DNA from 3 places in the Paenarthrobacter sp. YJN-5 genome. Region 3 is predicted to be linked to each of the others. Evidence: riboswitches for the same ligand, from Rfam matches in the RefSeq annotation. Region 3 holds a riboswitch; each other region holds the start of a gene.
The links. Region 3 has a riboswitch for S-adenosylmethionine ahead of HMI59_RS07855 (aminotransferase class V-fold PLP-dependent enzyme). Riboswitches for the same ligand answer to the same signal wherever they lie in the genome.

Region 1 (10,431 bases), 1.0 Mb from region 3:
GCGGACCATTGGGCCCGCCACCGGCTTCGCCACTGCATGGTTGTATTGGCTCTGCTGGGCGGTGGCCCTGGGATCGGAGTTCACAGCAGCCGGGTTGCTCATGCAGCGCTGGTTCCCGGACGTCGACGTCTGGATCTGGTGCTTCATCTTCGCCGCCGTCCTCTTCACCCTCAATGCGATTTCATCGCGTGTCTTTGGCGAATCGGAGTTCTGGTTCGCGCTGATCAAGGTTGCCGCCGTCGTCGGCCTGATCCTCCTGGGCGGCGCCGCTTTGCTGGGCTTCCACCCGCTGGCACAGGGCGATTACCCGTCATTGACGGAGAACTTCACCACCTCCCAAGGCCTGTTCCCCAACGGCTTCACCGGCGTTTTTGTAACGTGCCTGGCCGTGTTCTATGCGTTCTCCGGTTCGGAACTCATCGGTGTGGCTGCGGGTGAAACCGAGGATCCGGGCAAGAACATCCCCAAGGCCATGCGCACCACGGTCATCCGGCTCATGATCTTCTTTGTCGGGGCGATTCTGGTCATCGCAGCAACCATCCCTTATGAGAAGGTCAGCGTTGACGAAAGCCCGTTCGTGACGGTGTTCTCAATGCTGGGCATCCCGTTCGCTGCGGACATCATGAACTTCGTGATCATCACAGCGTTGTTGTCCGCCGGCAACTGCGGCCTCTTCTCCTGTGCGCGGATGCTGTTCTCCCTAGCCGACGAGGGCCATGCGCCCAAGGCGTTCCGAAAGCTCACCAAGCGCGGTATCCCCATGGTCGCACTCTGCGTCAGCATGCTGGGCGGGCTGGCATCGTTGATCAGCAGCGTCGTGGCGCCCGCCACTGTCTACCTTGTGTTGGTCTCTGTTGCGGGCTTCGCAACCGTGGGCGTTTGGATGTCGATCGTGGCCTCGCACTTCGTTTACCGGCGGACCTTCGTAAGGAACGGCGGCGACCTCTCCTCGCTCCCCTACCGCGCTCCGCTGTTCCCGCTGGTACCAATCCTCGCGTTTGGGCTGTGCGTTGTGTCCCTGGTGGGCATCGCCTTCGATCCCAACCAGGTTGCAGCGCTGCTGTTCGGCATCCCGTTCGTTGGTGCTTGCTATGCCGTCTTCTACTTCAAGTACGGACGACGCCGGCGACTCCCCCAGGCGGTCGAGGGCAAGGCCTCTGTAGGCTCCTGACCTCTTGTGGAACCAGGGCAGTCTTTTACCAGGGCAGCTTTTCCAGGGCAGCCCCCGAGCAACCTTCATTGGTTGCGCGGGGGCTGCCTTCGTCTGCAAATCTCTATCTAAACGGCCACGAAGCCTCGGCGGGGTGTGCCGCCACCACCCACTTTGAGGCGGCGGAGGCCCAACACGCCGGGGAAACCCCGCCCCGCGGCGCCTAGTGAGCCCAAAGAGGGTCGTGGAGGTACGCCTGGATAGCTACTTCTTGGCCACCCGGACCGGATGCTCGCTGAGGATGGACAGCCTGTTGAAGGCATTGATGCCGATTGCTGCCATGCAAATCACACTGATCTGCTCGTCCGAATAGTGCTCCCGCGCTTCAGCGAAGAGCTCGGCGCTGGGCCTGGAGGTGCTCATTCGGGTGATCTGCTCGGCGATCTTCATGGCCAGGACCTCTGCGGCCTCGAACAGCCCCACTTCCCTGTAGACGGCAACCAGGGACAACCGCTGTTCCGTCTCTCCGTACTTCAAGGCCCGCCGGTGATGAAGGTCCAGGCAGAACGCGCATCCGTTGATTTGCGAACACAGGTAGTTGATGAGCTCCAAGGTCTTCCGCGGAATCCCCACCCGGTCGGCTTCATCCACTAACTGCTGCGAGTAGTGCGTCAACGTGGCGTAGAGGTCCGGCTGTTGCTTATCCAGATAGCCGGCGAGGCGCGGCGTTGTCTCCTGTTCGGGCATGCTTGGAGCCTAGCGCAACGGTACGTGATAGAGCGCCGCCCAGAAACGGGCGGGACGTGATAAAGGGATCACTCGCCGGGGACGATGTCCGCCGCGAGGCGGATGTGGTTCTCGGCCAGCCACTGCGGGTTGAAGGCTTTGCTGAGGTAGTTCGTGCCGGCGTCGGGGGCTATCGCCACCACCACCGAACCGTGGGGCGCCGCCCCGGCCACCCGCAAGGCCGCTGCCACGGTGAGTCCCGACGACGGCCCCAAGGACAGGCCCTCTTCGTCAAGAAGCCGGTGTACCACTGTGTAGACCTCGTCGTTGGGGATGCGGAGGAAGCGGTCAACGATCGAGCGGTCGAAGATCTTGGGCCACTCCGCGGCCGGCCATGAGTTCCCCACGCCATCCACCAGGATTTCGCCGGGGTGGCCGCCGCTGTAGGCGGAGCCGTAGGGATCGGCGCCCACCACCTCCACATGGCCGCCCGGCCGTTCCTTCGCCACCCGCTCCTTCAGGTACCGCCCGTTGCCGCTGATGGTCCCGCCTGTGCCGATGCCCGCCACGAAGTGGGTAATGGTTCCCCCGGTCTGTTCCCAGATTTCCGGCCCCGTGGTCCGGTAATGCGCCAGTGGGTTGGCCGGGTTGTCGAACTGCATGGGTCGCCATGCTCCGGGAGTCCCATCCACGATGCGGGCAGCCACGGCCCGCGCGTTTTCCGGGGATTCGGACGGCGCACTCCAATCCGTCAGGATCACCCGCGCACCGTAGCTGTGCAGGGCAGCGAGCTTCTCCGAGGAGATGGTGTCGCCGGTAACCACCACCACCGGATGCCCGGTGAGGCGTCCGATCAGCGCCAAGCCGATCCCCGTATTGCCCGAGGTACTCTCCACAATGGTGGCCCCGGGTTTCAGCTCCCCGGACTGTTCGGCCGCCCGGACCATGCTCAGGGCTGTCCTGTCCTTGATGGACCCTCCGGGGTTCTCCGATTCCAGCTTGATGTGGATGCTGCTGCCCAGCCCACGGCCCAGGACCTCGAGCTTCACCAGCGGGGTGTTCCCCACTCTGTCCAGCACAGAGGCATCCAGCGCGTCAGCCGGGACGGTTGCTGCATGCGCACCGTGCTGCCGGTTTGCCGTAGTCACCATTCGTTTCCACCTTCCCGGAGTCCGTCAAGAACAACCCGAAGCTCCCGCCGCGCGCGCTCCACCAGTTCCGACGCCGGCGGCCGATCCGCGAGGACGTCGGCCAGACGGCCGACGACGGCGGCAGTCCCCTTGCCCAGCGGCTGCGCAGCTCCCGCTTCGAGCAGCAGATAGGACGCGGTCAGTGCCTCGATGGCGAGGAGCTTCTCCACGGCGTCCACGGACTTCCCGAGTTGCTGCAGCGCCAGCGGAGCAAGGGTTGAATGGTCTTCGACGTCGGCGGACAGGGTTGGCGCCCCAAGGGTGGCCGGCGCTGCCAGGAATTTCAGTTCGGCGAGGAGCCCGGCCGCCGAGTACCACAGCAGCCCCGGCAATTCTTCCTGCACCAGGCCGGTCCCCGCCGCGGCAGCAAGGTGCTTCGCCCGGATGGCACGCTGCGGCGGGTACAGCTTGGCGATCCTGCGTTCACTCGGAATACCCACGTGGGCGAGCGCCAAGCGCAAGCCCTCGAAGGCCAACGCCAACTGCATCGGCTGGAAATTGCCCCCGGAGACCATCTGCCCCGATTCGAGGTCCACCAGCGGATTGTCGCCCCTGCCGTTCAACTCCACGTCCAACGCTGCCGCCAACTGCCCCACCGCGGCCCTGAACGCCCCGTGCGTCTGAGGCGCAGCCCTGAGGGACAGGGGGTCCTGCACGGAAACTTCCGGGCGCACGTCTTCCAGCCACCCGCCGCTCAACAGGCGGCGGACGGCGGCGGCCGATTCCCGTTGGCCGTCCACGGCCTTGGCCGATTGGATAGCCGGCGAGAAGGGGCTGAGGTTGCCGCCGCCGTCGTACCTTGCGATGGTCTCCAGGGAGAGGGCGAGCGCGACGTCCGCAAGCCGGGCCACATGCCGCAACCTCAGCAAGGCGAGGGTGCCGGCACCTACCGAATAGGCATTGGCGCTGACGAGGGCCAAGGCCTCACCGGCGTGGAGCGTGAGGGGCTGAAGTCCGGCGTCCGCGAGGGCCTTGGCGCCGGGCACCAGGACGCCGGATGCGTCGAGCGCTTCTCCCTCACCGATCGCGACGGCGGCGACGGCGGCCAGTTGGGTGAGGTCGGAGGAGCCCACCGAACCTTCGGCCGGGATGGCGGGGTGGACGCCGCGGTTCAGGAGGTCGGCGTAGAAGCGGGCTGTTTCGGGCCGGACGCCGGAGCCGCCGCGGCTGAATCCGACCAGTCGGGCGAGGATCACGGCACGTGCTTCGGCGCGGCTCAGGCAGGGTCCCACCCCGCTGTTGTGGTACCTGACCACCTGCACTTGGTAGGCAAGGATGGAGCCGTCCTCAACAGCGGTATCGCGGCCGGATCCCAGGAGGGTGTTGAGGCCGTAAACCCGCTCGCCGGAGGCCGCCACGTGCTCCACGACTTCCCGTGAACGGCCGATCAATGTCAGGGCATCGTGGTTGAGTTTCACGTGGCAGGAGTCGTCTGCCGCCGCCATGGCGATACTTTCGGCATGCACGGGCGCCGTCCCGATCAGCAGCACCTTCGACTCCGGAAACATGGTCAGAAATCCAGGAGATTCTGCCGGAAACCGCCGTTGCCATAGCTTTTCCTCAGCAGGCCGCGGCGACGAAGTTCGGGAGTCAGTTTGTCCAGGACCCCATGCACCGTCACCGGATCGACGAACCCGGAAAACAGGAAGCCGTCACCGCCCACGGCCTCGCCCGTCTCCTCGAGGTAGTCGGCGATCTCTCCGGCGGTCCCGATGATCGAATCACCTGCGCCGCCGCTGCGGGCCTGCAGGATCTGCCGCAGCGTGGACCCGGGACGAGCCGCTTTGGCGAAGTGTTCCAGCGTTCCTTGGTTGCTGTTGGTGCTCAGCTCGGGGAGGGGCTGATCGAGGTCGAATTGCTTGAAGTCGATCACCGAAAGGTAGGAGATCGAGTTGAGCTGGCTGTCGATGTCCCGCTGGGTCAGCTCCTTGCGCCGTGCCCGCAGTTCCTCCCCCTCCGCGGCAGACCCCACCACGGTGGGCTTGAGGACAAAAAGTACCTTGACGTCGTCGGGATTCCGTCCTGCATGTGCGGCTTCGGCACGGATGGAATCGCGGTAGGCCTTCATCCCGTCGACGCCCCGGGCCAGGGCGATGGCGACGTCAGCGTGGCCACCCGCGAACGCCTTGCCCCGGGGCGATGCACCGGCCTGCACCAGTACGGGTTCCTCGGGAAGGGGTGCCGTATTCAGCGGACCCCGGACCTTGAAAAACTGCCCGTCGTGGTTGATGGGATGGACTTTGGTGTGGTCCGCAAACCGGCCTGCCTCCACGTCCTCCAGCACGGCGTCCGGTTCCCAGCTCCGCCAAAGCCGCCGAACGACGTCGACGAATTCCTCCGCCTTTTCATACCGCAGGTCGTGCTCGATCTGCTGGTCCAGTCCGTAATTCTGCGCGGCGAGGTCGCTGCCGGAGGTCACCACGTTCCAGCCGAGTTGGCCCCCGGAGAAATGCTGCAGGGTGGCAAGGAGCCTGGCCGCGGTGAAAGGCGGGTAGAAGGACGCGCTGATGGTGGGCACAATGCCGAGGTGTTCGGTCGCGGACAGCAGGTACGGCACCAGCGCGAGGGGATCGTGCTTGGGAGCGAAGGAGGCGTGCGCAAGCGACACTTCCGCGGTGCCGCCGTACGTGTCCGGGACGGTGAGTGAATCTTCGATGATGAACAGGTCCAGCCCCGAGCGTTCAAAAGCCCGGACGGCCTCCTGGTAGAGCGCAGGCTTCTTCCAGTCGTAGCCCAGGCTGTAGCCGGGAGTCCCCCAGCCCTGGACACCGAATCCATGGCCCACGAACCATCCGAAATGCAGCATGGGCTTGAGTGTAGAACTGCTCTGTCCGTTCACCGCGACCTGATTTCATGCGAAGTTACAGGGGGTCGTATTGCGTCAATTATGCTCCCGTGACGTCTTAAATGGTCCAGTCCCGGCGGCCGGTCCGGTTACGCAACATGACGACGGCGGGACACCCGCCACATGCGTCGCAACGGCCGCGGATGTTATTTTCTTCTTGAGTAATGAGTACCAGCGCCAAGCCCTGACTTGCTGGTCGGCAACCCTCTCCCGCGGCGGGGTGCCTCAGGTGACTACTCGGCGTATTCGACACTTCGAACTGCAAGCGTGACTGAGGAGCACATTAATGCCTGAACCCACCGAAGAGAGACTTTCCTACCGTTTGATCACGGGCCCGGACACCCGGGACTTCTGCGAACGGATCAGCAACGCCCTCGCTGAAGGCTACGTCCTGCATGGCAGCCCGTCGGCCACCTTCAACGGCACGGACGTCATCGTGGCACAGGCCGTGGTGTTGCCTGCCGCCGTCGCCAGCGCGGATGCCGCCGTGGCCAATGCCGTGGATGAGCTGGAGAACGACGAGGACGAGGCAGCATTCGAGGGCCACGCATGAGCTACGCCGGAGACCTGACCCCGCAGGATGCCTGGGCGAAGCTGCAGGACGGTGCCATCCTGGTGGACGTCCGCACCGAGGGCGAATGGGCCCACATCGGCATCCCCGACACCAAGGCCACGGAAAACGATCCCCTGTTCATCCAGTGGAACCTTGCAGGCGGCGTCCCGAACTCCCGCTTCATCGAAGACCTGCAGCAACAGGCACCCGAGGGAGACGGCGTTGAGCTTGTGTTCCTTTGCCGGTCCGGACAGCGCTCCATTGCTGCGGCCATCGCCGCAACACAGGCAGGTTTCACCGCCTACAACGTCCTCGAAGGCTTCGAAGGTGAACCGGACCGTTACGGCGAACGAACCGTCAACGGCTGGAAAAACCGCGGCCTGCCAACCAACCTTGGAAACGAATAAGAAGTGACTTTCAACCCTGACGCCGCCGGCTGGAATCCAGACACCCAAGCCGTTCGCGGTGGCCTTGACCGTACCAATTTCCAGGAAACGGCGGAGCCCGTCTTCCTCAACTCCGGCTTCGTCTACGAGTCGGCGGCAGCTGCCGAGCGCGCCTTCACCGGGGAAGACGAACGCTTCGTCTACTCCCGCTACGGCAACCCCTCCGTTGCCACCTTCCAGGAGCGGCTGCGTCTCCTTGAAGGCACCGAAGCCTGCTTCGCGACGGCGTCGGGCATGTCCGCAGTCTTCACTGCCCTTGGTGCCTTGCTGGGCGCCGGCGACCGGGTGGTTGCCGCCCGCTCGCTCTTTGGTTCCTGCTTTGTGATCCTCAACGAGATCCTGCCGCGCTGGGGCGTGGAGACCGTGTTCGTGGACGGCCCCGACCTTGACCAGTGGCGCGCTGCCCTCTCCGAGCCCACCACCGCGGTGTTCTTCGAGTCCCCCTCCAACCCGATGCAGGAGATCGTGGACATCGCAGCCGTCAGCGAGCTCGCGCACGCCGCCGGGGCAACAGTGGTGGTGGACAACGTCTTTGCCACTCCCCTGCTCCAGCGCTGCGGCGACCTCGGCGCCGACGTCATCGTGTACTCCGGCACCAAGCACATCGACGGCCAAGGCCGCGTACTGGGCGGTGCGATCCTGGGTACCAAGGAGTTCATCGAAGGCCCGGTCAAGCAGCTCATGCGGCACACCGGACCGTCATTGTCCGCGTTCAACGCGTGGGTGCTGACCAAGGGCCTGGAGACCATGGGCCTGCGGGTGAACCACAGTTCCGCCTCTGCGCTGAAGATTGCCGAATGGCTGGAAGACCAGCCTGCGATCAACTGGGTCAAATACCCCTTGCTCACGTCCCACCCGCAGTATGAGCTGGCCGCCAAGCAGATGAAGGCCGGTGGTACCGTGCTGACGTTCGAGCTTTCGCCGTCGTCCGGCCGCTCCACCAAGGAAGCCGCGTTCGCCTTGCTCGACGGGTTGCGGGTCATCGACATCTCCAACAACCTGGGCGACTCGAAGTCGCTCATTACCCACCCGGCTACCACCACCCACAGGGCCATGGGACCCGAAGGCCGTGCAGCCATCGGGCTCTCCGACGGCGTGGTCCGGTTGTCCGTTGGGCTCGAGGACGTCAACGACCTCATCCTGGATCTGGAGAAGGCCCTCAAACAGGTCTAATCTCATGCCATGAGGCATCCATACCGCCGCGCGGGGGCTGTCATTGTTGCGGGTTCGGTCGTGTGGCTGGCGGGAATTTCTCCCGTGCCCCGCGTCTATACCACCCAGGATCCGGCCGAGCGTTTGAGGCTGCTTCTAAGGGGTGAGCGGGGATGGGTGGCGGGCCACCACGTGGCCGCAGCCGGGACCGCGGCCGTGCCGATTGGATTCGCCGCCTTGGCACGGGCCATGCCTGACGCCAAGGCCAGGCACTGGCTAGAGGCTTCGGCTGCCGCGCTCTTGGCCGGAGCTCCGCTGTTTGTGTACAGCCTGTCCCGGAGGGCGTCGGACCTTGAACGGTTTGCGTATCGTCGCGGCTCGAATGTTCCGTTCCTGGGCTACTCATGGCTGCACATTGCCGGCCTGGCCGCCCTCGGCACCGGCCTCCTGCGATCGCCGGCAAAACGCTGGGTGGGGGTGACGGCCAGCAGCGCTGCGGTACTTTTCGCTGGCATCCTGCTCAAGGCCAAGGACATTCCGCCGTTCGTCTTCTACGTCACGGAGGCGACTGTGGGAGGGTACTTGATGGTGTGGGATCCGGAGCCTCCCGCGGGCGATCCCGGGGTTGGTTGAGTTCCTAGGCCCGGCGGACGCGTGCCAGCACGGGATCGGGATCCTTGATGGCACCTCCCGGTGTGCCGGAGGCGGTGACTTTGACGGCATGCCCCACCACAGCACCCAACGCCTCTACACTCGGCGGACTGCCTGCGGGGCTTTGGCCGTCCCGTTGGCGGCTGTTGAAGCGTGCCGCAGCTTCCCGTTGCTGATGGGCGCCGTTTCCGCGCTCCAGGATGTCCGCTAAACCTGCTTTCACCAGTTCCAGCTCGCCCTGTTCCGTCAAGACAGGGGCCAAGTAGTCCACCAACGCCCACACCACGCTTGTGGCCGGTTCGGGACGGAATTCGCCAAAGTCAAGAAGGTCACCCCGCAAACCCATGTTGCTGGCTTGGAAACTGGCCATGCGCAACAACGCCGTCGGCACCGAGGCGGGTTCAACGCCGTCGAGCATCTCCCGGGTGGCCGTCTCCACCAAAGCCCGCACCAGCACGGCGATCAAGGCCGCATCCTCCGAACGCAAGCAGACGTCGGCAACCCGGACTTCCACTGTGGGGTGGTCCCGGGAGAGGCGGGCGTCAAAGTAGATCATGCCCTCATCCAGCAGCACGCCCGTCTCCAACAACCGCTTGACCATCCGCCGGTAGGAGGTCAGCGAACCGAACACTGCGGACGGCCCGGACGTGGGCCAGCGGTTCCAGGCCTGGGTGCGGTAGCTGTCAAAGCCGGTGGCCTGTCCGCGCCAGTAGGGAGAATTGGCGCTGATGGCGGTCAGGACAGCGAGCTTGTCCCGGATGTGGTCCAGAACTACGACGCCTTCCTCAGGCGATTCCACCGAGGTGTGCACGTGGAAGCCGCACGTCAGCTGCTCGTACGCCGTGAGTCCAAAACGCTCCAGCATCTCCGCGTACCTGGGGTTGGGCGTCGTGTGCGGGGTGGAAGCGAGGGGCGAAGTGGCAAGTGCGGCTACGCGGGCCCCGTGCTTCCGGGCGGCCTGGTCTGCCATGGCCCGGCCCCGCCTGATCTGATGCAGCAACTCGTCGTAGGTATGGCAGGGCCGGGTGCGGGTCTCGATCTGTTCGAGCTTCAATTCATGGGTGAGCTCTGAACCCTCTGCCTCGGAAGTCCCGTCCTGCGGCGCTTCTCCGCTGATCAACGCATCCGCGAGGGCCAGAGGTTGACCCGTCACGGGATCGACGATGAGCAGCTCCTCCTCCACCCCGAAAGTACGCATGCTCCATTTTGCGCCCCACGATAGCCGCGGCAAACAAACCCCGCCGCCATCTGGTCCGTCAATTTTTGCTGGATCATTCGCCCCTGACCGCAGGCGATGCCCCGGATTGGCGGGCCTGCCCGAGGGCCAAGACCGGAATGATCCAGCAAATTTCTCGTCGGGCTATCCACATAAGGCCCCCGACCACTCCTGGGCGGGGCGTCGATCGTGGCTTGCTGGCCCTATGGATGCGTTTGAATTCCTCACAAGGGTGGGCGGAGTCGCCAAGATCGGGCTGCTCCGGGCCAACGGGTACACCCCCGCCGATATCCGGAAGCTCGCAGGTGCTTATCAGCCCAGGCATGGTCTGTGGGCTATACCGTCGGCTGACCCTGCTGTCCTCAAGGCGGTTTCCAACAACGGCTACCTGACATGTGCAAGCGCAGCGCTCAGGTACGGTCTCTGGCTCAAGACCACACCGGCAAAGCTTCACTTAGCCACCCGGCACGGCAGAGGGCACGGCTTCGTGCGGCACGGCGGT
Region 2 (10,431 bases), 1.4 Mb from region 3:
GCAGAGCAATTCACTTTCCTCGGCACCGGCTGGACAGTGGGGCTGGCCCACGAGGCCGGCTTGAAGATGCGCGAAGCCGTGCAGGGGTGGACTGAGTCCTACCCCGCCATGGAGTACCGCCATGGCCCCATCTCCATCGCGGCACCGGGCCGCGTCACGTGGTTGTTCGGTGCACAGCCGGAAGGCTTGGACAGCGACATGGCCGTCACCGGCGCTCTTTATATCCACACGGACAAGCATCCGCTGGCTGAACTGGTCCGTGTCCATAAGGTCACTTTGGAACGTGCGCGCGTTCGTGGCTTGAATCCGGACCTGCCGCGAAACCTGACGCGCTCCGTTATTCTCGACGCCCCGGCCTAGGCAACCGGTCATGGTTCTCGGAACCGCAGAATCAGCGGTCTTGTGTTTCGACGTTGGCGGGACGGACATCAAGGCCGGCGTGGTGGATGCCAAGGGGCAGGTCCTGGGCATGCGCCGCGTCCCTACGCCGTTGGACCCTGCCCGACCCGGCGAAGCCGTCCTGGACAGGCTTGCTGAGCTAAAAGCCGAGTTGGCATCGGAATTTCCTGAAGCGCCCGCCAAAGCGGCAGGCATCATCGTCCCGGGAATCGTGGACTCCGTAGCGGGGGTGGGCATCTATTCCGCCAACCTTGGGTGGCGCAACTTCCCTTTCACGGCCGAAGCCACAAAAAGGCTTTGCATCCCCGTTGCGTTCGATCACGATGTCCGCTCCGCGGCCGCGGTTGAGCACAGCTTTGGCGGATCCAAGGAATTCAACGACGTTGTAGTGATGGTGGTCGGGACAGGGATTGCGGCAGCAGTGTTCTCGGGTGGCAGGGCTGTCACCGCAGGCGGTTTCGCCGGCGAGCTCGGCCACGCCCAGGTTCCGGACCCCGACGCCGCAGGCTCCACCATCCTGGAAGCAGTGGGCTCGGCAGGGGCGATTGCCAAGCGTTACCACCGGGAATCGGGAATCCGTGTGGACGGTGCACGCGGTGTGCTGCTCCGGGCAAACGCCGGAGATGCAGTTGCCGCCCGTGTCTGGGCTGATGCCGTTGATGCCCTGGCCTTCACTATCTGCCAATGCGTGAACATTATTGGAACCGAAGCCGTGGTGGTCGGTGGAGGGCTGGCTGAAGCAGGCGACGACTTGCTCGAGCCACTCCGGAAACGGGTGGACGCCATCCTGGACTTCCAGCGCAGGCCCCGACTCATCCGTGCCCAGCTGGGGCAGGACGCCGGTTTGCTCGGTGCCGCCCTGAATGCCCGGGCCCTCCTGGGAGGCACCCCATGAAACGAGCCAGCGTGAACCGCATAATTACGGTGACTGCCAATCCGGCCATCGACATGACCTACACCGTGCAGGGGATCACCGAGGGTGCCAGCCACCGGGTTCCCACGCCCTTGAGCCGTGCGGGGGGCAAGGGCATCAACGTAGCCCGGGTCGCCCACCAGCTGGGATACCCCGTACTCGCCATTGCACCTACAGGTGGCGCGGCAGGGCAGACACTCGCGGCCGAACTGTGGACCAGCGGTGTTCCGCACACGCTGGTGGCAGTCGCCGCCGAAACCCGCCGCAGTATAGCGCTGGTGGATACCGTCGCGGGGGAGACGTCCATCTTCAACGAGGAAGGCCAGGCCCTTTTGCCGGACGAGTGGCGTTCACTGCGGGTCGCCGTCGTTGATGCCGTGAGCGGCAACCGCAACCTGCCAGCCTCCGTCCTGGTCGGTTCGGGAAGCCTGCCGCCGGGTGCTCCCGCGGATTTCTACCCGGAGCTGGTGCGACTGGCCCACGACGCCGGCATCCCGGCAATCATCGACACCTCCGGTCCCGGCATCATCGCCGCTGCGAAAGCCGGCGCCGACATCCTTAAACCCAACCATCATGAACTTGCCGAAGCGACCGGGGAGCCCAGCCTCGAAGCTGCCGCCCTCGCCCTGATCGACATGGGTGCCCGCACGGTCCTCGTCAGCGCCGGCGCGGACGGCATGCTCGCCTTCGACCACGCCGCCCCGGGCGGATACTGGAGCGCCCGCCTGCCGGAGGCGCTCAGCGGCAACCCCACAGGGGCGGGCGACGCCGGTGTGGCTGCTGCCGCCGTCGCGCTCGCCGAAGGCATCACCGAACCGCGGGAAATCCTCCGCCGGGCCACCGCATGGTCCGCCGCGGCCGTGCTCATGCCCGCCGCAGGCGAAATCTCGCCGCGGTACCCGGAACTCCAAGACCAACTGATCGTGACATGGAAGGAGGTCCCGTGACCCTGGTCAACACCCGGGAACTCATGGACAGGGCCACCGCCACAGGAACCGGCCAAGGCGCCTTCAACGTCATCCACGTGGAGACGGCCGAGGGGCTGGTGGGAGGTGCGGAGGCGGCGGGGGTGCCGCTCATCCTGCAGATTTCAGAAAACTGCGCCAAGTACCACGGCGGGCTCGAAGCAATCGGCCTGGCAGCACTTGCCATTGCCCGGACTGCCGCGGTTCCCGTTGCGGTCCACCTCGACCACGCTGAATCCGAGGACCTGGCGCTGGAAGCGGTGGATCTAGGGTTCGGTTCGGTGATGTTCGACGGCGCCCATCTCCCTTACGACTGGAACGTGGAAGTCACCAGGCGCGTGGCCGCCTACGCGCACCAACGCGGGGTCTACGTAGAGGCGGAGTTGGGTGAGGTAGGAGGCAAGGACGGCGCGCACGCCCCGGGGGTCCGCACCGATCCCGCCGAAGCCGAAGCGTTCGTGGCCGCGACCGGCGTCGACGCCTTGGCCGTGGCGGTGGGCTCCTCACATGCCATGACCGAACGCCGCGCCGTCCTTGACCTGGACCTGATCACCAAACTGAAGTCCGCCGTCGGGAAGCCTTTGGTATTGCATGGCTCCTCCGGCGTCACAGACGAGATGCTCGTAGCGGCTATTGCCGCTGGTATGACTAAGATCAACGTATCCACACATTTGAACGGGTTCTTTACCCGCGCCGTCCGTGAGTACCTCGATGCCAACCCAGCAGTGGTGGATTCCCGAAAGTACATCAAGGCAGGGCGGGACGCCTTGGTGTTGGAATCTGCTCGTATGCTCACGCTGTTCGCCAAGGCGAAATAGCCGGACCGTGAAAGGCTAGTCATGACCCGCACCGACCGGTTGACCGCCATCCTGGACCTCCTGGCCGAGTCCGGCCGGATCGAGGTCGAGGACATCGTGACCCGGCTCGGGGTGTCGCCGGCAACGGCGCGACGGGACCTGGACAGCCTGGCCAAGCAGCGCCTGCTGAGCCGGACCAGGGGCGGGGCGACCACGGGCTCTGTTGCCTATGACCTTCCGGGCCGTTACAACCGTGACGACCACGCCGAGGCCAAGCAGGCGATCGCCCAGGCGGCCTCCGAGCTGATAGGGCCCGGCGCCGTCATCGGGCTCAGCGGGGGAACAACCAACACGGCCTTGGCCCAGATCCTCTCCACCAGGGAGGACCTCAACGCCCCCTCCAACCGGCCCACCCTCACGGTGGTCACCAACGCCATCAACATCGCCGCGCAACTGGCAGTGCGTCCCCACATTAAGATCATGGTGACCGGCGGGATCCTCAATCCGCGTTCCTATGAACTCGTGGGACCTTACACGGATGTCATCATGCAGAAAGTGGCCTTGGACATCGCGTTCATCGGCGTCAACGGCGTGGACCCGGAGCTGGGACCCACCATCACCGACGAGGGCGAAGCCATGGTGAATACGGTCATGGCGGGGAGGGCCACAGAGTCCTACGTGCTCGCTGACTCCTCCAAGGTGGGGCACCGGGCCTTTGCCGCGATGGCCGGCTACGAGTTCCGGCACCTCATTACGGACTCCGGGATCAAGCCCGCAGACCGCGCGGCGTTTGAAGCCAAGGGAACCGAGGTCATCGTCGCCGCCACGCACCTTGCGGACTGACCGCTCCCGGGGAAGCAACAGGATCTGAAGGCAAGATAGGAACATGCTCCTAGCCTCACGACGCCGCCTGCGCGCCGAAGTACTCATTGTTCTGGGTCTTTCGCTGGGCCAGTCTGCCGTGTATTCGGTGGTCCAGCTCCTGGACAAGATGACCAGGGCGCCGTTGTCGGAGGCAACCTCGACGCTCAACAGGTCCCAAAGCACGCGCGAGTACTTCGACCTCACCTACCAATTGCTGGACATCCTGTTCGCCCTGGTGCCGGTGGTCCTGGTTTTCTACTTCCTGTCCCTCCATGCCTCGGGAGGATCAGCATTTGCCCGTCTTGGCTTCAACTTCGCCCGGCCAGGCAAGGATGCGCTGCAAGGCCTCGGCCTGGCTGCGGCCATCGGGATTCCGTCCCTGGGCCTGTATGCCGCGGGCCGGGCACTGGGCATCACCACGGCAATCATTCCCAGCGGCTTGGACACGTACTGGTGGACCGTGCCCGTGCTGGTGCTCTCCGCCATCCGCCACGGGATCGTCGAAGAAGTCATTGTGGTGGGCTACCTGCTGGACCGTTTCGGCAAGTTCGGGTGGAGCACAGCCGCGGCAATCGTGGTCAGCGCGTTGCTGCGGGGCAGCTACCACCTCTACCAAGGGTTCGGTCCGTTCATCGGCAACGTCGTCATGGGCCTGGTGTTCGCGTGGCTTTATACCAAGACCAAGCGCGTGATGCCGCTGGTGATAGCCCACGCGCTGCTGGACATTGTGGCATTCGTGGGCTTCAGCCTCTTCGGGAAGGCCGTAGGGCTGGGCTGACCGGGTAGGCGTAGGACCGGGAGGCCTGTGGGCCTGGAAGCCCGGACCCGCCCCTTAAAGGTATTCGGCCGCCATCGGTGGGTGACGTCATTGGCACCCGCTGATGGCGGCCGAAGTATTGTGTGGAACAGCGTCAGATGGTGACGGCTCCTGCGGCGGTTTCGAAAGTGACGGACATGATGCCGGGGGTTCCGTGCGGTGCCATCCACTGGACGGCGACGTCCTCGAGCGGCTTCTCCACGGGTTCACCCAACCACTCGGTCACGCGCTCTGCGGAACCGGCAATGGTGAGGCTGGACATCTTGACGTCGCTCTCGTAGACCTTGGACGGGTGCAGGGACGGGTCGCCTTCCCACTTGAGCATGTACGGCACCTGGGGGTCGGCGATCAAGCCGAGGATGCCGATCTGCTGCCACACCAGTTCGCGGCCGTCCGGGAACTTGCGGTTGCCCGGGACTGCGGAGCGGCCGAGGCGTGCTTCGAACGGGGCAAGGTCGTCAACGGCGACGCACCAGCCCATCCATCCACCGCCGGCTGCCGAGCGTGCCCGGACTGCCTGGCCAAAGGGTGCCTTATCCGAAGCGGGGTGGTCCAGGACCTCCACGACTTCAAGGTATTTGCTGTCCGCCAGGGGAATGATCATGTTCCGGGTGCCGAAGCGGGGGTGCACTCCGCCCCGGACTGCGTCCACTCCCAGTGCTGCGGAAATTCGTTCGGTAGTGGCCAGGAGGCCATCTTTTTCACAAGCGTAAGAGACGTGATCCATGCGCATGGCTTCATCTTGGCACTTTGTGATTCGGGTCTCAGCTAAGTCTTGCCTAACTAAGGTGGGATGTTACGGTGTGCCCTGAGGCCGGGCACCGACCCCGGCCCTGTCCCGTCGCGGAAAGACCGAAAAATACTGTCTTCGTCATAAAGGTGGGTAATTCCGTGCCGGCTTCCTAGACTGGCCGCAGTTCCAAGCACTCCCCGTTACTAAACCCATGCGCTACGAAGAGGAGCCACGTCATGTCCCAGGGATGGTCTTTCGAAACCCGCCAGATCCACGCCGGCCAGGAGCCGGATGCTGCAACCGGTGCACGCTCGCTGCCGATTTACCAGACCACTTCCTTCGTGTTCCCCAGCGCGGAGAGTGCCGCCAACCGGTTCGCGCTGGCGGAACTGGCTCCCATCTACACCCGCATTGGCAACCCCACCCAGGACGCAGTGGAACAGCGCATTGCCAGCCTTGAGGGCGGGCTCGGGGCCCTGCTGCTCAGCTCGGGCCAGGCGGCGGAGACCTTCGCGATCCTGAACATCGCCGAGGCCGGTGACCACGTGGTGGCCAGCCCCAGCCTGTACGGCGGAACCTACAACCTCCTGGCGCACACCCTGAAGAAGTTCGGTATTTCCGTGACCTTCGTCGAGGATCCGGACAACCTGGAGCAGTGGCGCAACGCCGTGCAGCCCAACACCAAGCTGTTCTTCGGCGAAGTTGTATCCAACCCCCGCCAGGACGTGCTGGACATCGAAGGCGTCGCCGCGGTTGCCCATGAAGCGGGTGTCCCGCTGATCGTGGACAACACGCTTTCCACGCCTTACCTGATCCGTCCCATCGAGTGGGGTGCGGACATTGTGGTCCACTCGGCCACCAAGTACCTGGGTGGTCATGGTGCTGCCATTGCCGGGGTAATCGTGGATTCCGGAAACTTCGACTTCAGCCAGGACCCGGAGCGCTTCCCGAACTTCAACACCCCCGACCCCAGCTACAACGGCCTGGTCTACGCCCGGGACCTCGGCAAGGACGGCGCCCTCGGCGCCAACCTTTCCTACATCCTGAAGGCCCGCGTCCAGTTGCTGCGCGACCTCGGTTCCGCAGTATCGCCGTTCAACGCCTTCCTCATTGCCCAAGGCCTGGAAACCTTGAGCCTGCGGGTGGAGCGTCACGTGGCCAACGCCACCAAGGTGGCCGAATGGCTTGAAGCCCGTGACGACGTCGAAGCGGTCGCCTATGCGGGCCTGCCATCAAGCCCCTGGTACGACCGTGGCCGCAAGTACGGTCCCCGCGGCACGGGAGCCGTTGTTGCCTTCACCATCAAGGGTGGCGTCGAAGCCGGCAAGCGCTTCGTCGATGCCTTGGAACTGCACTCCCATGTGGCGAACATCGGTGATGTCCGTTCCCTGGTCATCCACCCTGCGTCGACCACCCACAGCCAGCTGACCGCTGAACAGCAGGCCGTTGCCGGAGTGAACCCGGGCCTCGTCCGCCTGTCCGTGGGAATCGAGCACATCGATGACATCATTGCCGACCTCGAGGCAGGATTCCGCGCGGCAAAGGGTGCCTGACCCCGCCTGACGTGCGTCGCGGCGGGCCGCCCGGACTGAGGATTCTTCGCCGGGCGGCCCCGTCACGTGCGCATTCGTGAACTAAAACGCCCTGAACCGTCATACTGCTGTCACATTCTTCGCCAGAACGGCCGTTCTCTTCCTAAACTCTAGGTGTTAGGTCATGAGTGCCAGCGATCAGCCCCGGCTTGCTGGCCGGCAACCCTCCTCCGCGGTGGGGTGCCCCGGGTGAGGACCTGGCCTGCCGCAATAACGGCGGCGGGCAAGCGCGAGGTTTAGGTGTCAAAGGAATGACCATTACTGCCACATCCCTTCCCACATCGGAAGAACAGGACGGAACCGTCAAATACGCCCGGGTGGGTTCCCTGGAGCTGGAAGCCGGCGGATTTCTCCCGGACGTTGTCCTGGCCTATGAGACTTGGGGCAAGCTCAATGCCGACGCCTCAAACGCCGTCCTCGTGGAGCACGCCCTCACGGGTAGTACGCACGTTGCACGCGGCGCCTCGGACGAGGAGGGCTGGTGGGAGCAGCTGGTTGGCCCGGGCGCAACGATCGACACCAACAGGTTCTTTGTCATTTCCATCAACATCGTGGGCGGCTGCTACGGCAGCACCGGGCCGTCGTCGCAAGCCCCGGACGGCAAGCCTTGGGGCTCCCGCTTCCCGCTGGTGACCCTGCGCGACAGCACAGTGGCCGAAGCCCGGCTCGCCGACGCCTTGGGGATCCGGCAGTGGCATGCAGTGCTGGGCGGCTCGATGGGCGGGGCGCGCGCCTTGGAATGGGCGGTGACCTTCCCGGACAGGGTAGAGCGCTGCGCCGTGATTTCCGTAGGTGCCTACAGCACCGCGGAGCAGATCGCGTTTGCGCAGGCACAGACGCTCGCAATCCGCCAGGATCCGAACTTCAACAACGGCGACTACTACCATGGCCCGGCACCTGAAACCGGCCTTGCCTTGGCGCGGCGGATTGCCCACATCACGTACCGTTCCGCGCTGGAGCTGGACCTCCGCTTCGGCCGGGAAGCGCAGCCGCAGGAGAAACCGCTGGCCGCCGCCGTGCTGGGGGAGCGGGGGCGCTACCAGGTGGAGAGTTACCTGGACCACCAGGGCACCAAGCTGGTGCGCCGCTTCGATGCCAACAGCTACATTGCGATCACCGAGGCCCTGATGTCCCACGACGTCAGGCGGGGACGCGGCCCGCTCAAGGAAGCGTTGTCCCGGGCCACGGCACAGTTTTTTGTGGCGGCCGTGAACTCCGACCGGCTCTACTTCCCGGCACAGTCGCACGAACTCGCCGAAGCCTTGCCGGGCGACGTCCCGGTCCACATCATCGAAGCCCCCATTGGGCACGACGGCTTCCTCACGGAGATCGGCCAGCTCGCGGGCCAGCTGGGCGCAGCCTTCTTTGCCGAAGACCTCAGCCGTTCATGATCTCGCCGCGCTGCTTCATGTAGTCCTCCATGGCGATCTCGCCGTTGCTGAACTTCGCGTCCAGCTCTGCGAGCTTCCGCGCCCGGTAGCCCTGCGGCGCAGAGCCTCCACTTGGCGGGGGCGGCACCTGTGGTGAAGCGCCCGACGGCGGTACCTCCGGCGGCGTTGCATCAGCCGGGCGGATGTCGGCTGGTCCCGTCGGGTACCCGGGGTAGTTCTGCGGGGGATAGGCCTGGCCGGGGTAGTTCTGCGGCGGGTAGCCTGGCCCGGGCAGGTTCTGCGGCGGGTAGCCACGGAAGCCGTCGTTATGGATTCGGCGCGCCTTGGACCGGTTGTACATGCGGATTCCAACTGGAATCACCCATGAGCAGACGATGATCCAGAAGATCAGATTGTTCACAGTGGAGCCCTCCTAGGTCCTATCCCAGCTTAGCCCCGTCGCGTCAGACCAGCCTGGTTCTCATTCCCAGGAACCGCCCGTAACGGTCCACTTCGGCTTCCAGGGCGGCCTGTACTTCGGGGGTGGCGGGGCGGTTCATGCGGACCTCCACGTCGCACCCTCCGCCGGCGAAGTGATGCCGCCACCAACCGGCCAGGCGCCCGTCCAGGAGCACTACGTGCATGGGGCCGTTGTCCTCGGGAAAATAGGGCGCAGTGCCGCCGAGGTAGTGCCGCGACTGGGAATAGCCCATCACGTACTCGTCGTAGCACTGGATGAGGTCCACGCGGGGATAGCCGGCGCCTGGGTCCGGTGCGGAAAAGCTCCGGTCATCGTTCGCAGCGCTGGCGAACCCCGCGTCCACGTAGTAGTCCACGTCGTCGATCCTGACGATGGACAGCGTTCCCGAAGACAGCGCGCTGGCCACCTGCAAGCCGCGTTTTACGTCCTTCATGGTCAGTCCCGACCACACTGCGCAATCCTTGACGGTGGCCGGTCCACGGCTGCTGAAGTACCGCAGCACCAGCCGTCCCAAGGCCTCGTCGCGCCCTTCGGCCGAAAGATCTGCCGGACCAACATCCGGAACCCGCTCCGAAAACAAGGCGTAGGTCTGCTTGAGTGCGCCCCCGGGGGACCGGACGGGGGTTCCGCTGACGAGGACCCTGCTGATCTCCGCGTGCATCAGGTGATACACGAACGCCAGTCCCTTGCCGGGCAGGCCTGCTTCTTCCATGGCCGCGCCAAGTTCCTCGCGGGTCTTGTGCGCACCGCCTTCCACGGCTGCAGCCAGCACAGCGGCGCTGCGTCCGGCACTCTCCCCATCGACGCCGGTCTGCCGGTACATGCCCTTGTTGCCCCAATGGAGCCGCTCCGAAGACAGGGCCATCAACCAGCCAAGATCATCCCGATGCACAAAATGCCACGTGGGGCGGAGGATGTGGGTCCGCAGGACAATCCCATCAGCCACCAGCGCCTCGACGTCAGCGGCGGTGGCACTGGCCGCGCGCTGTGCCACCGTCCACCGGGCGTAGGGGAACTCCTGGGCCTGGACGGCGAGGAGGTTGCGGACAACCTCTGCTGCGTTGGCGGCGAACGGGGCCCGGAGTTGCTGATGGCCCAGCCGGGCCCCGACCACATCGTCCGGCCGCCACTGCGATGCAGTCACCGGGCCCACGCACCAATCATCGGACCCATGCAGCAGTCACCGCGTTCACGGGAGGTTCACGCTAGCCGCGCGGCAATCCGGTGACATCCGGACCGAAGACGGGACCCGGCGTCGGGCGCTTAGGCGTGATGCCATCCCCGGAAGATTGGTGCCGCAACCTGCGGATGACCCACGGGACGAAGTACTCGCGGGCCCACACGAGGTCCGAGGACCTGGCTTCGCGCCACGTGCGCGGCGGGAGGGGTTTGGGTGCCATCGGTTCCAGGGTGTGTGGCACGTTCAGTGCCTCCAGCACCATGGTAGCGATGGTGTGGTGGCCCAGCGGCGAGAAATGCAGCCGGTCCACGTCCCACATC
Region 3 (10,431 bases):
GATAGCCGCCGTCGTGGGTGCTGTCCTGGCCTCCCTCACGCTGTGGCTGATGGCGCACTTCTGGCTCAACGGTGATCTCTCCAGGCAGTTCTTGAATACACCGTTCATCTCGTCGACGCAGGTTCTGGTACTGGCACCGGTGCTCATTGCACTTGGCGGCGGCCTGGCCGGGATATCCTCGTTGTTGACCCTCCGGCGCTACTTGAAGGTTTAGCCGTGGATCGAGAACAAACCCCCGACGCCGGCAAACGCAAAGGAACCCCCATGAGCACGATGGACCGGACGTCTCTTCGCCGGCGCCTCGCGTCCGGACAAGCAAGGATTCTGGGTGCCGTCGTAGCGGCCGGCCTGGCTGCAAGCCTCCTTTCGGGCGTTCCGGCCGCGCAAGCAGACAATCTGGACGACCAGCAGGCAGCCCTTGAGGCTGAATCTGCCCGGGTCCAGGCATCCCTCGAATTCGTCGACGCAAAGATCGCGAAGGCGGCCGGGGATCTGGTGATCTACCAGGGCCGCCTTCCCGGTGCCCAGCAAGCGCTCCTGGAAGCCCAGGGCCGGGTGGCCAGTGCCGTCAAGGAAGTCGAGGCATTGGCGGCCAGGGTTGAACTGGCGCAGCAGAACAAGGCCAAGATCACCGAGCAGCTTGAGAGCGACAAGCAGAAGATCACCGATACCAAGAAGTTGATCGGGCAGATTGCTTCCCAGGCCTACAAGTCAGGCGGGGTGCCGACCAACATTGCCTTGCTCTTCGGATCGGACGAATCGGGCAGCCTGACAGAGTCCATGGACCTTGCCGATCAGGCGATGCGCAGCCAGAACGCCGCGATGACCAAGCTGACCCAGCAAAACGCCACCAACGTCAACTCGCAGGCGCGGTTGGCAGCAGTGGAAGCTGAGATTCAGGACCTCAAGGCGAAGGCTGACGCAGCCCTCGAACGCGAAAAGGCCGCTCGGGACGAAGCGGCCAGCAAGAAGGCCGAGGTCGACAAGCTGATTGAGGACACCACCCGGCTCAACAGCCAGCTCCAAGCAGCCAAGCCCGGCATCGAGGCGGACCTCGCACGGGTCAAGGCCGAGCAGAACACCGTGGCAGCCGAAATCGAGGAGCGCGATCGAAAGTTGCGCGAGGCGTGGGAGGCCGAGCAGCGCCGGCTCGCCGCCGAAGCGGCTGCGGCAGCCGCAGCCGCCGCTGCGGCGCAGGGCAAGCCGGCCCCGCCGGAGCCGGTGTACGTTCCGCCGGTAGGGTCGCCGTCGGCCTTTGGCCTGCGGCACCCGTTTGCCAACTACGTGCCCATCACTTCCGGGTTCGGCTGGCGAGCCACCCCGCCGGGCACCATCGACTTCTACGGCACGGGAGGCTACATGCACACGGGCATCGACTTCGGTGCATCGTGTGGCACGCCGGTCTATGCCGCGGCGGCCGGCGAGGTGTTCAACTCCGGGTGGAATTCCGCTGATGGTGGCGGTTGGCGCGTCAAGCTTTCCCATGGGGTTGTTCAGGGAAACTCGTTGACCACCATTTACTACCACAACAGCAGCATCGTGGTGGCAAACGGGCAGCGGGTCTCGCAAGGCCAGCTGATCGCCTACTCGGGAAGCACCGGCAACTCAACCGGCTGCCACGCGCACTTTGAGACGTGGCTGAACGGTGCAGCCGTGGATCCCATGACCCTCCTGTAGCGTCTTTTTCCCCTGAGCGAACTGATTCCGCCACGGCACAGAGCCGGCTCATCCCTGGCGTACACTGGGTTGGAATCCGCAACCAGCAAGGAGTTCTACCGTGCCCAAAGAAAGTGGCCGTAAGGTAGTGGCCACCAATCGGAAGGCCCGGCACAACTACCTGATCCTCGATACCTACGAGGCAGGCATTGCCCTGATGGGTACCGAGGTGAAGTCCCTCCGTGAAGGCCATGCCTCCATGGTGGACGGCTTTTGCACCTTCTATGACGATGAGTTGTGGATGGAGGGCATCCACATCCCGGAGTACAACCAGGGGAGCTGGACCAACCACGCCGCGCGCCGGCGTCGTAAGCTCTTGCTGCACCGGGAAGAACTGGACAAGATTTCGCACAAAATCCGCGAGTCCGGGTTCACGGTGGTGCCCCTTCAGCTGTACTTCCTGGATGGGCGGGCAAAAGTGGAAATCGCGATCGCCCGCGGTAAGAAGGACTACGACAAGCGCCAAACGCTGCGGGAGCAGCAGGACAAGCGCGAGTCGTTGCGCGAATTGCGGGAACGTAACCGACGCTCGTAGCGGGTCGCGGAACCCGCGCGGGTTCCCGGGAATGATCTTCGGGGAACATGCGTTATGATTGGTAGTCCGGCGGGAGTGATGAGCAAACGCCGGTTTGGTAACAAAATACGGGGATGATCGGTTTCGACGATGTTAGTCGCGACAGGTGAAGCGGGCCGAGGATGCAGAATTATCTCGTTAACGCTGTCTGCAAACCAATAAGTGCCGAATCTAAGCGCACTGACTTCGCTCTTGCTGCCTAAGCAGTAAGACAGTCCGTCAGCCCGGGGTTGCTATCGCCCCGGTTCCTGGCGTCATTTAGATAGCCACTGCTGTTTGCCTTCGTCATTGGGGTAAACGGGACTTTTAGATGACTGGGCCTGGATCAGCCACCTGTTTGCAGGATGGCTGGGGCCGAGAAAATCCGACGCAAACTGCGCCCGGAGAAGCCCTGACAACACGACATCGGACGGGGGTTCAATTCCCCCCATCTCCACCCCTGAAAGCCCTCGGACACTTGTCCGGGGGCTTTCTTTTGCCCTCTTGCAGCCCGGCGGTGCCGTGCTGGGGAAGCCCGGCGCTGGGGCAGGGGCCACTCCGCGGCCGGTACATCGCGGCAGGTTCACCCACGGCGTAGCCGGGACAGGACTAGGGGACCCGGCGCATCGGTTGTAGTGGATAGGCCCGCAGGGGCATCGGCCGGGTGGCAGGAGGCAACATGATGGACGCCGGTCAGGAGTTTGCATTCGAAGACAACAGGACTGGACCGGGCAACGGGACCGAAGCCGACGACGTCGACGTCCTGGACGCGTACTCGCAAACGGTCATCCGCGTGGCCGGCTCGGTGACGCCGCATGTGGCCGCCATCGAGATGGTCAGCACCCGGCGCAACGGCCGGGTTCGGGTGGGTAGCGGCTCGGCTGTGGTCTTCACCGTCGACGGCTACCTGCTCACCAACGCCCACGTCGTTGCCGGGACCGAGTCCGGCCGGGCCGTCTTCGCTGACGGCAAGCAAAGCGACGTCGAACTGGTGGGCGCCGATCCGTTGTCCGACCTCGCCGTGGTTAGGGGACTGGGCAGAACCCCGCCTCCCGCTGTGTTGGGGAACGCGGAATTCCTGCGGGTGGGCCAGTTGGTCATCGCCGTCGGTAATCCCTTGGGGCTGTCCGGCTCCGTGACGGCGGGTGTTGTCAGCGGACTCGGAAGGTCCATTCCGGTGCGTGCAGGGGAGCACAGGCGGGTGATCGAAGATGTGATCCAAACCGACGCAGCACTGAACCCCGGGAACTCCGGGGGAGCGCTGGCTGACACCAAGGGGCGCATTGTGGGCATCAATACCGCCGTTGCCGGGCTGGGACTTGGCCTGGCGGTTCCCATTAATAGGACAACCCAGCGGATCATCTCGTCCCTTCTCAAGGATGGTCGCGTCCACCGGGCCTATCTGGGTCTGGTGAGCACACCCATACCGCTCGACGCGAGCGCGGTGGTGCGCACGGGCCAGAAGGAAGGGCTGCGCGTCGTGGAAGTGATCGCCGGTTCACCGGCCGAGTTGTCCGGGTTGCAGCCGGGGGATGTGGTTCTCCAAGCGCAAGGACGGGCCGTTTCCAGTGCCGAGAGCCTGCAGAAGCTGCTCTTCGAGGAGGCGATCGGCCAGCCGTTCCCCTTGACGGTTCTGCGGGAGGGAAATCTGGTGGGGCTGGTTGCGGTTCCGTCGGAAATGGGCTGAGGCAGCCTTGGCTTCCCGGTCAGATGCCAGGACGACCGAAGGAGGTTATTGGTCTTCGGCGCGGACGTCCACGACGCCCACGAAGCGGCTGCCGATACCCTCATACTCGGTTCGTACGTCCCCGGCGAACAACTCGGGCAGCTCCCTGCTGCGGTGATGCCCGCAGTAGACGAATGAGAACTCCGGCCACCATTTCTTGGGCCTGACTGCCTCGGAGTAGTTGCAGACCGCGCAGTCCAGGTGCACCCACACCGGACGTTTGCCGGTACGGTTTGCGCGGGACTGGACCAACCATTGCGGCGGGTTGTCCTGGAGATCACGAAGGTCCGATTCCGACAGCCGTGGCGGGATGCCGTGGCGCTGGGCCATTTCCATGGAGATATCAAGGGCCAAAGCGGCATCACGTCTGCTGATCACCACTCAACGATACGGCAAGCGTAGGCTGTGCACATGACGGCTGAAGCGGCCCTGCCACCCAGCACACCCTTGCAGCGGCGGGTCCTGGCGGTGGCGATCGTGGCATCTTTCATCGCCATCCTGGATGGCTTTGTGGTTAATCTCGCCCTGCCGGCGATCGGGCGCGAACTGGGCGGCGGCCTGGTGATCCAACAATGGGTGGTGGATGCCTACCTGCTGACCTTGGGTTCCCTCATCCTTGTTGCCGGTTCGTTGTCGGACCATTTTGGCAGGGCGAGGATCCTCGAATGGGGACTGGCCGGGTTCGCAGTCACCTCGGTTCTGTGCGGCTTGGCATGGAACGGCGAAATGTTGGTGATCTCCCGCGCGCTGCAGGGGATTGCCGGCGCGCTCCTGGTACCAAGTTCCTTGGCGATGATCGTGACGGCGTTCTCCGGTCCGGCCCAATCCAAGGCCATCGGCCAATGGTCCGGTTGGACGAGTGCGGCGGCGATCGTTGCGCCTTTGATCGGGGGCGTCTCCGTTGACCTGCTGTCCTGGCGTGTCATCTTCTTCATCAACGTCATTCCAGCCGCGGTGATCTGGCCGATGCTGGTGCGGCTGCGAAGTTCCGATGCCGCAAGGGACAAGAGGAAGAAGATCGACTACACAGGAGCTGCCCTGGCGATGGTGGGGCTTGGCGGCCCGGTCTTTGCCTTCATTGAGCAGGGTCGTCTGGGGTGGTCGGCCCCGCAGGTGTGGCTGCCGTTGGTGGTGGGCGCCCTTGCCTTGGTGCTTTTCCTGCTCCATGAGAACAGGACCGCAGAACCTATGCTGCCGCTGCGGCTGTTCGGCATCCGGAATTTCGGCTGGGGCAACCTGGCCACCCTGGCCATCTACGGTGCCATTTCCCTGGGATTCTTCGTCCTGGGCATTTACCTTCAGCAGGTGGGCGGCATGGGTGCCACGACGGCGGGGATCGCCCTGCTGCCCGGAACCGTGATCCTTATGCTGGCTGCCTCGTACTTCGGCGGACTGGCCGGTAAGCACGGGCCCCGGTGGTTCATGGCGGCGGGCCCCTTGCTGTGCGGTGCCGGGTTCCTCATGTCGCTGTCCATCCAGGAACCGTTGGATTATTGGACGCAGGTCTTCCCCGGCCAAGTGGTGTTCGGCGTGGGCCTTGCCACCCTGGTTGCACCACTCACCGCAGCCATTCTCGGTGCGGTGCCAACGGAGGAGGCAGGCATAGGATCTGCCGTCAACAACGCAGTGGCCCGCATAGCCGGCCTCATTTGTATTGCCTTCGCAGGTCTCATCGTCGGCCCCGCTTTTACCAGGGAGGGCCTCTATGCCGCCCTCTGGGTCACAGCGGGACTGTTCTTCCTGGGTGGCCTGGCCTCCGCCGTCGGAATCCGGAACGAAGTACCTCCAGCGGCGGGACAGCTGGCGGCTGCTTCGGGCAGCGAAGGCGGAAAAGCGGCCGACGACGGCGGCACGGCCCACCAGCCAGGCTGACCGCCAGGTGCCCGCTTGAGTCAGCGCGTGAGGACACAGCCTTCGTGGGTGCCGGTGCTCTGGACCCAGAGCGCTGAGGTTACTTCGTCGGCAAGGTCGAATTCGCGCCGGGCGGAACCGCTGCCCACGCGGACCACCAAGGCCCCTCCGAAGGGCTTGCGCCCCACCACTTCCACGCGGGCATCCAGGGAAATGTCCTCGGCGGCCAAGTAGCGCAGCAAATCGGGGTTTTCATCGCTGATGCGGGTGATACGGCCGGAATGGCCCTCGTCGAGTTCGATCAGGCGGTAGGCATGCGGCAACTCCACCGATCCGTCCGACGCGGGGATCGGGTCACCATGCGGATCCCGCACGGGATGGCCGAGCTTCGCGGACATCCTTTCGATGAAGGTGTCGGAGACGGCATGCTCCAGCATCTCGGCTTCATCGTGGACTTCGTCCCAGCTATAGCCCAGTTCTTCAACGAGGTACGTCTCGATCAGCCGGTGCCGGCGCACCATGGACAGTGCCAGCCGCATGCCTTCAGGGGTCAACCGAATGGCGCTGTAGGGCTGGTGGTCCACCAGGCCCTGGTCCTTGAGCTTGCGGACCATCTCGGACACCGACGAGTTGGCAACCCCCAACCGCTGGGCAAGTTGCGAGGAAGTGATCGGCTTGTCCTGCCACTCCGTGTAGGAGTAGATGACCTTGACGTAGTCCTCGATCGAGGAGGAGGGCGTGCTGGTCTTCACGTTCCAAGCCTACCGTGGCCGCCGGCTCAGGCCTTGCGGGCCCGCCAGGTGTGCGTCACGTACGGCAAGGCGAGGAGCAAGCCGCGGGCATGGCCCAAGTGCTCGTAGAGGTACCACTCCAGGTTGCCCATCACTTTCTCCCGGGTGGCCTGATTGGCGCGCAGGTAGTAGCTGCGGGACTTGGTCAGTTCCATGATGTCCTCGGGGGACACTGCGTCCCGCCAGCTGGTGACGTGGCTTTCGAGGTTCGCGAACTCCGGGCCCACCACTGGCCGGAACCCCGGCTTATGGACATCACCGGCATGCATGATGCGTGAAAGGCGATGAACCCAGGCCACGGAGGTGTCCAGTTGGTTCCAAATGAGGCCGAGCGTTCCGTGCGGACGGAGGATCCTGGCAATCTCGGTACTTGCCTTGAGCGGATCGCACCAGTGCCAGGCCTGGGCGACACTGACGACGTCGAAAGCTGAGTCCGCCAGTCCCGTCACTTCGGCAGTACCTTCAACGGCGTGCGCCTGCGGGCAGTTCTTCCGCAGCTGGTCCAGCATGCCCGAGGAAGGGTCGACGGCGCTGACCTGCAGGCCCCGGTCGAGCAGCAGTGTTGTGAACTTGCCTGTTCCTGCGCCGATATCGGCCGCGGTCCTTGCGTTCGGCGGCAGCAGCCAATCGACGGAATCCACCGGGTACCCGGGGCGGACCCGATCATAATGTTCGCCGCCGTCCTGGAAGCTCTGCCCCAGTTCCCGACGTCGGTGCGCCTGCAGCTTTGGGCCGCCGGCGCGTCCGGCGTGTCCGGCACTTCCGGAAGAAACCGGGAGGCCGGAGGGCAGTGATCCTCCGGATTCATTGCTTGAACGCGTGGACACGCGGGGGACTCCTTCAGCGGCAGTAGTCAGGGATACCCAAAGAATCTACCGCAGCAACGTGGCGCCAAGGCCGGGAAGGCTCCTAGTCCACGGTGCAGGGAGCGGCCCCGGCGGTTCCGGGCGTATTGGGCGCCCACTCCGGGTAGCTGCGGTGATCGTTTGCGGGGACCCAACGGCCCTCGTCCACGACGTAATCCCAGCCAAGTCCGGTGGTCTTCAGTTGCCGGATGCCGGCCAGCAGCCTGGCCGCGTCCTCAAGCCGGGAGCCGACGCCGAAGCTGGCGCGCAGTGAACCGGACGGCAAGCCGAGGCGCTTCAGGAGCGGGTGGGCGCAGAAACGGCCATCGCGCAGGCCTACGCCGTGCTCGGCGGCCAGGTAAGCCGCCACCAGTCCCGCGTCGAAGCCTTCAACGGAGAAGTTGACGACGCCGATGGTGTCGGTGGAATCACTGAAGATCCGGTGGACGGTGACCCCTTCAATGGATTCCAAGCCCTCAACCAGGAAGGATCGGATGGCAACCTCATGGTTGTGCCAGTCCTGTTGGTCCAAGCCGGCCAGCACCTGGGTAGCCCGCGCCAAGGTGGCTGCCCCCAGGACGTTGGGGGAACCGCCCTCGTGCCGGGCCGGACCAGTTGCCCAGCTCACCGAATCCAGGCGCGCTTCACGAACGGCGCCGCCGCCGGCAAGGTGGGGGGTTCCGGCGTCGAGCCAATCGGGACGGCCGACCACGACGCCTGCGCCGAAGGGCGCGTAGAGCTTGTGCCCCGAGAAGACGACGTAGTCCACGTCGCTCTCGGAAATGTTGATGCGCCGGTGCGGGGCGAGCTGGGCTGCATCGACGACGATCCGCGCGTCGAACTCATGCGCCAACGCTGCGAGCTCTGCGATCGGCAGGATTTCGCCGGTGACGTTGGAAGCGCCGGTCACAGCGAGCAAGGATATTCCGCCCTGGCTCAACTCATCGCGCAGGTTGGCGATGGTGGCTGACAACGTGGGGGAGGCGATGACGCTGCGGTGCGGTACGCCCTGCCAGGGGAGCAGGTTGGCGTGGTGCTCGATGTCGAGGTACAGGACTTCACCGGCCGGTGCGCCGTCAAGCCGGGGGAGGCATCCGGCGAGGAGGTTCAGCGAATCGGTGGTGTTGCGGGTGAAGATGACTGAATCATCCGGCCGGCCGCCAACGAAGTCCCGCACGATGTTCCGCGAGTTTTCATAGACGGACGTGCTGATTTGGGACGCGTAACCGGCGCCACGGTGCACACTGGCGTAATAGGGCAGAATCTCGTTCAGGTAGGCAGAGACGATGGTCAGGGCCGGGGCCGACGCGCCGTAGTCAAGGTTTGCGTACCTGACGTGTCCCCCTTGGATCAGGGGAGCCTGCAGCTCTGCTCCGGTGACGGCGGCCAGCGGTCGCGCTGCGAGGGCTTCGTGTGCCGCGTGGTCATCTCCGAAAGCGGGCAGGACGGTGGAATCGAACGTAACAGTGCTCATGGGACCTCACTCAAGAAGGACCCCTCCAAGGGATCCGCGCTTGCCGTATCCGTTCCGGACCGGCCTGGTCGTCACCCGGGGCACCCCACCGCGAATGGAGGGTTGCCGGCCAGCAAACCGGGGTTTAGCGCTGGCACTCGTGACCTGTAAAAGAGACTAGGGCACCTTCCGCGGACGATTCAAAGCGGAAGGAGTTTGTTAAGCGGTTTGTTACGGAGAGAGCCGAATCCCGTTTTGGTCGAATAATCGACGGCGATGGCACCCTGAAGTGGGTTTGTCGCCGTCGATTATTCGCAGCATTACGGTTCGGCTGTTGCCGGAGCGCGCTAAAGGAGATCGTCGATCTCCGGGTTGAGGCGCTTCAGGACCTCTGAGTGGAGGATGGAATTGGTGGCCAGCGCGTTGCCGCCGAAGGGGCCGTCTTCGCCCTCAAGCGAGGTGAACCTGCCGCCGGCCTCCGTGACGATCGGCACCAATGCAGCCATGTCGTAAAGGTTTAGTTCCGGTTCGCAGGCGATGTCTACGGCACCTTCGGCCACCAGGCAGTAGGACCAGAAATCCCCGAAGGCGCGGGTCCGCCAGACGTCGTCAGTGAGCGAAAGGAATTCGTCCAGGTTTCCGCGCTCCTTCCATCCCGAAAGGCTCGAGAAGGACAGTGACGCGTCCGCCAGCGAAGAGACGTTGGAGACCTTCAAACGGGTGGCCGACGCGAGGGACCGCCCTGTGTAGGCTCCCATGCCCTTGGCGGCCCACCAGCGTTTGCCGAGTGCCGGCGCGCTGACCACACCCACCACGGGCTCGTCCTCGTCAACGAGGGCGATCAAGGTTGCCCACACCGGCACCCCCCGGACAAAGTTCTTCGTCCCGTCGATGGGGTCGATGATCCAGCGCCGCGATCCATGGCCGCTGCTGCCGAACTCTTCGCCCAGCACGGCGTCGCGGGGACGCGAACGCGAGAGCTGGCCGCGGATGGCTTCCTCGGCTGCCTTGTCCGCATCGGTGACCGGCGTCAGGTCGGGTTTGGTTTCGATCTGCAGGTCCAGGGCCTTGAACCGGTCCATGGTCTGGGCGTCCACCGAATCGGCCAGGACGTGGGCCAGCCGCAGGTCATCGTTGTAACTGGAAACGGGTTGGGTCATGCCACCAAACTATCGTGAAACAATCCCTGCACCCGGGAAGTGGTGCTTTTCCCGCCTCAGTTGACGGTGCCGAGTTCCTTGGTTTCCTTCGCCTCCAGGCGCGGGTCCGCTCCGAGAAGCCGGCGCAGGGACGCCAGCCGGGCGGCACCGGAAGGTCCGGCGTGCCCTTCGTTGACCCAGGCGTCCAGCCCGCAGTTGACGGCGTTGGCGTCGTGTTTGCAGCCCCGTTCGCAGTCTTCGGTCCCGGGCTCGAGGTCCGGGAAGGAGTGCAGGATCCGGTCCGGGTCGACGTGGGCCAATCCGAAGGAACGGATGCCGGGAGTATCGATGATCCAG

Region 1: another riboswitch for S-adenosylmethionine. It lies ahead of HMI59_RS02895 (DUF1737 domain-containing protein); the one in region 3 lies ahead of HMI59_RS07855 (aminotransferase class V-fold PLP-dependent enzyme).
Region 2: another riboswitch for S-adenosylmethionine. It lies ahead of HMI59_RS14430 (homoserine O-acetyltransferase); the one in region 3 lies ahead of HMI59_RS07855 (aminotransferase class V-fold PLP-dependent enzyme).

What each region holds. Positions count from the first base shown of each region.
Region 1 is NZ_CP053544.1:614,933-625,363, reverse strand. Features, by position in the region: gene HMI59_RS02920 (amino acid permease) at 1-1,171, shown strand, start outside; gene HMI59_RS02915 (carboxymuconolactone decarboxylase family protein) at 1,415-1,897, opposite strand; gene HMI59_RS02910 (PLP-dependent cysteine synthase family protein) at 1,966-3,027, opposite strand; gene HMI59_RS02905 (aromatic amino acid ammonia-lyase) at 3,021-4,574, opposite strand; gene HMI59_RS02900 (NtaA/DmoA family FMN-dependent monooxygenase) at 4,577-5,905, opposite strand; SAM riboswitch class IV at 6,072-6,185, shown strand; gene HMI59_RS02895 (DUF1737 domain-containing protein) at 6,198-6,464, shown strand; gene HMI59_RS02890 (rhodanese-like domain-containing protein) at 6,461-6,871, shown strand; gene HMI59_RS02885 (O-succinylhomoserine sulfhydrylase) at 6,875-8,083, shown strand; gene HMI59_RS02880 (hypothetical protein) at 8,093-8,695, shown strand; gene HMI59_RS02875 (glutamate--cysteine ligase) at 8,700-9,911, opposite strand; gene HMI59_RS02870 (endonuclease domain-containing protein) at 10,135-10,431, shown strand, end outside.
Region 2 is NZ_CP053544.1:3,051,878-3,062,308, reverse strand. Features, by position in the region: gene HMI59_RS14470 (SIS domain-containing protein) at 1-360, shown strand, start outside; gene HMI59_RS14465 (ROK family protein) at 371-1,294, shown strand; gene HMI59_RS14460 (1-phosphofructokinase family hexose kinase) at 1,291-2,259, shown strand; gene HMI59_RS14455 (class II fructose-bisphosphate aldolase) at 2,241-3,095, shown strand; gene HMI59_RS14450 (DeoR/GlpR family DNA-binding transcription regulator) at 3,117-3,917, shown strand; gene HMI59_RS14445 (CPBP family intramembrane glutamic endopeptidase) at 3,961-4,716, shown strand; gene HMI59_RS14440 (VOC family protein) at 4,850-5,488, opposite strand; gene HMI59_RS14435 (bifunctional o-acetylhomoserine/o-acetylserine sulfhydrylase) at 5,725-7,041, shown strand; SAM riboswitch class IV at 7,201-7,316, shown strand; gene HMI59_RS14430 (homoserine O-acetyltransferase) at 7,332-8,471, shown strand; gene HMI59_RS14425 (hypothetical protein) at 8,458-8,871, opposite strand; gene HMI59_RS14420 (winged helix DNA-binding domain-containing protein) at 8,915-10,075, opposite strand; gene HMI59_RS14415 (SGNH/GDSL hydrolase family protein) at 10,137-10,431, opposite strand, start outside.
Region 3 is NZ_CP053544.1:1,642,677-1,653,107, forward strand. Features, by position in the region: gene ftsX (permease-like cell division protein FtsX) at 1-214, shown strand, start outside; gene HMI59_RS07815 (M23 family metallopeptidase) at 265-1,677, shown strand; gene smpB (SsrA-binding protein SmpB) at 1,778-2,251, shown strand; RNA gene ssrA (transfer-messenger RNA) at 2,361-2,729, shown strand; gene HMI59_RS07830 (S1C family serine protease) at 2,952-3,956, shown strand; gene HMI59_RS07835 (hypothetical protein) at 4,002-4,331, opposite strand; gene HMI59_RS07840 (MFS transporter) at 4,401-5,867, shown strand; gene HMI59_RS07845 (metal-dependent transcriptional regulator) at 5,888-6,598, opposite strand; gene HMI59_RS07850 (class I SAM-dependent methyltransferase) at 6,625-7,428, opposite strand; gene HMI59_RS07855 (aminotransferase class V-fold PLP-dependent enzyme) at 7,547-8,956, opposite strand; SAM riboswitch class IV at 8,988-9,101, opposite strand; gene hisN (histidinol-phosphatase) at 9,283-10,095, opposite strand; gene HMI59_RS07865 (ribosome small subunit-dependent GTPase A) at 10,152-10,431, opposite strand, start outside.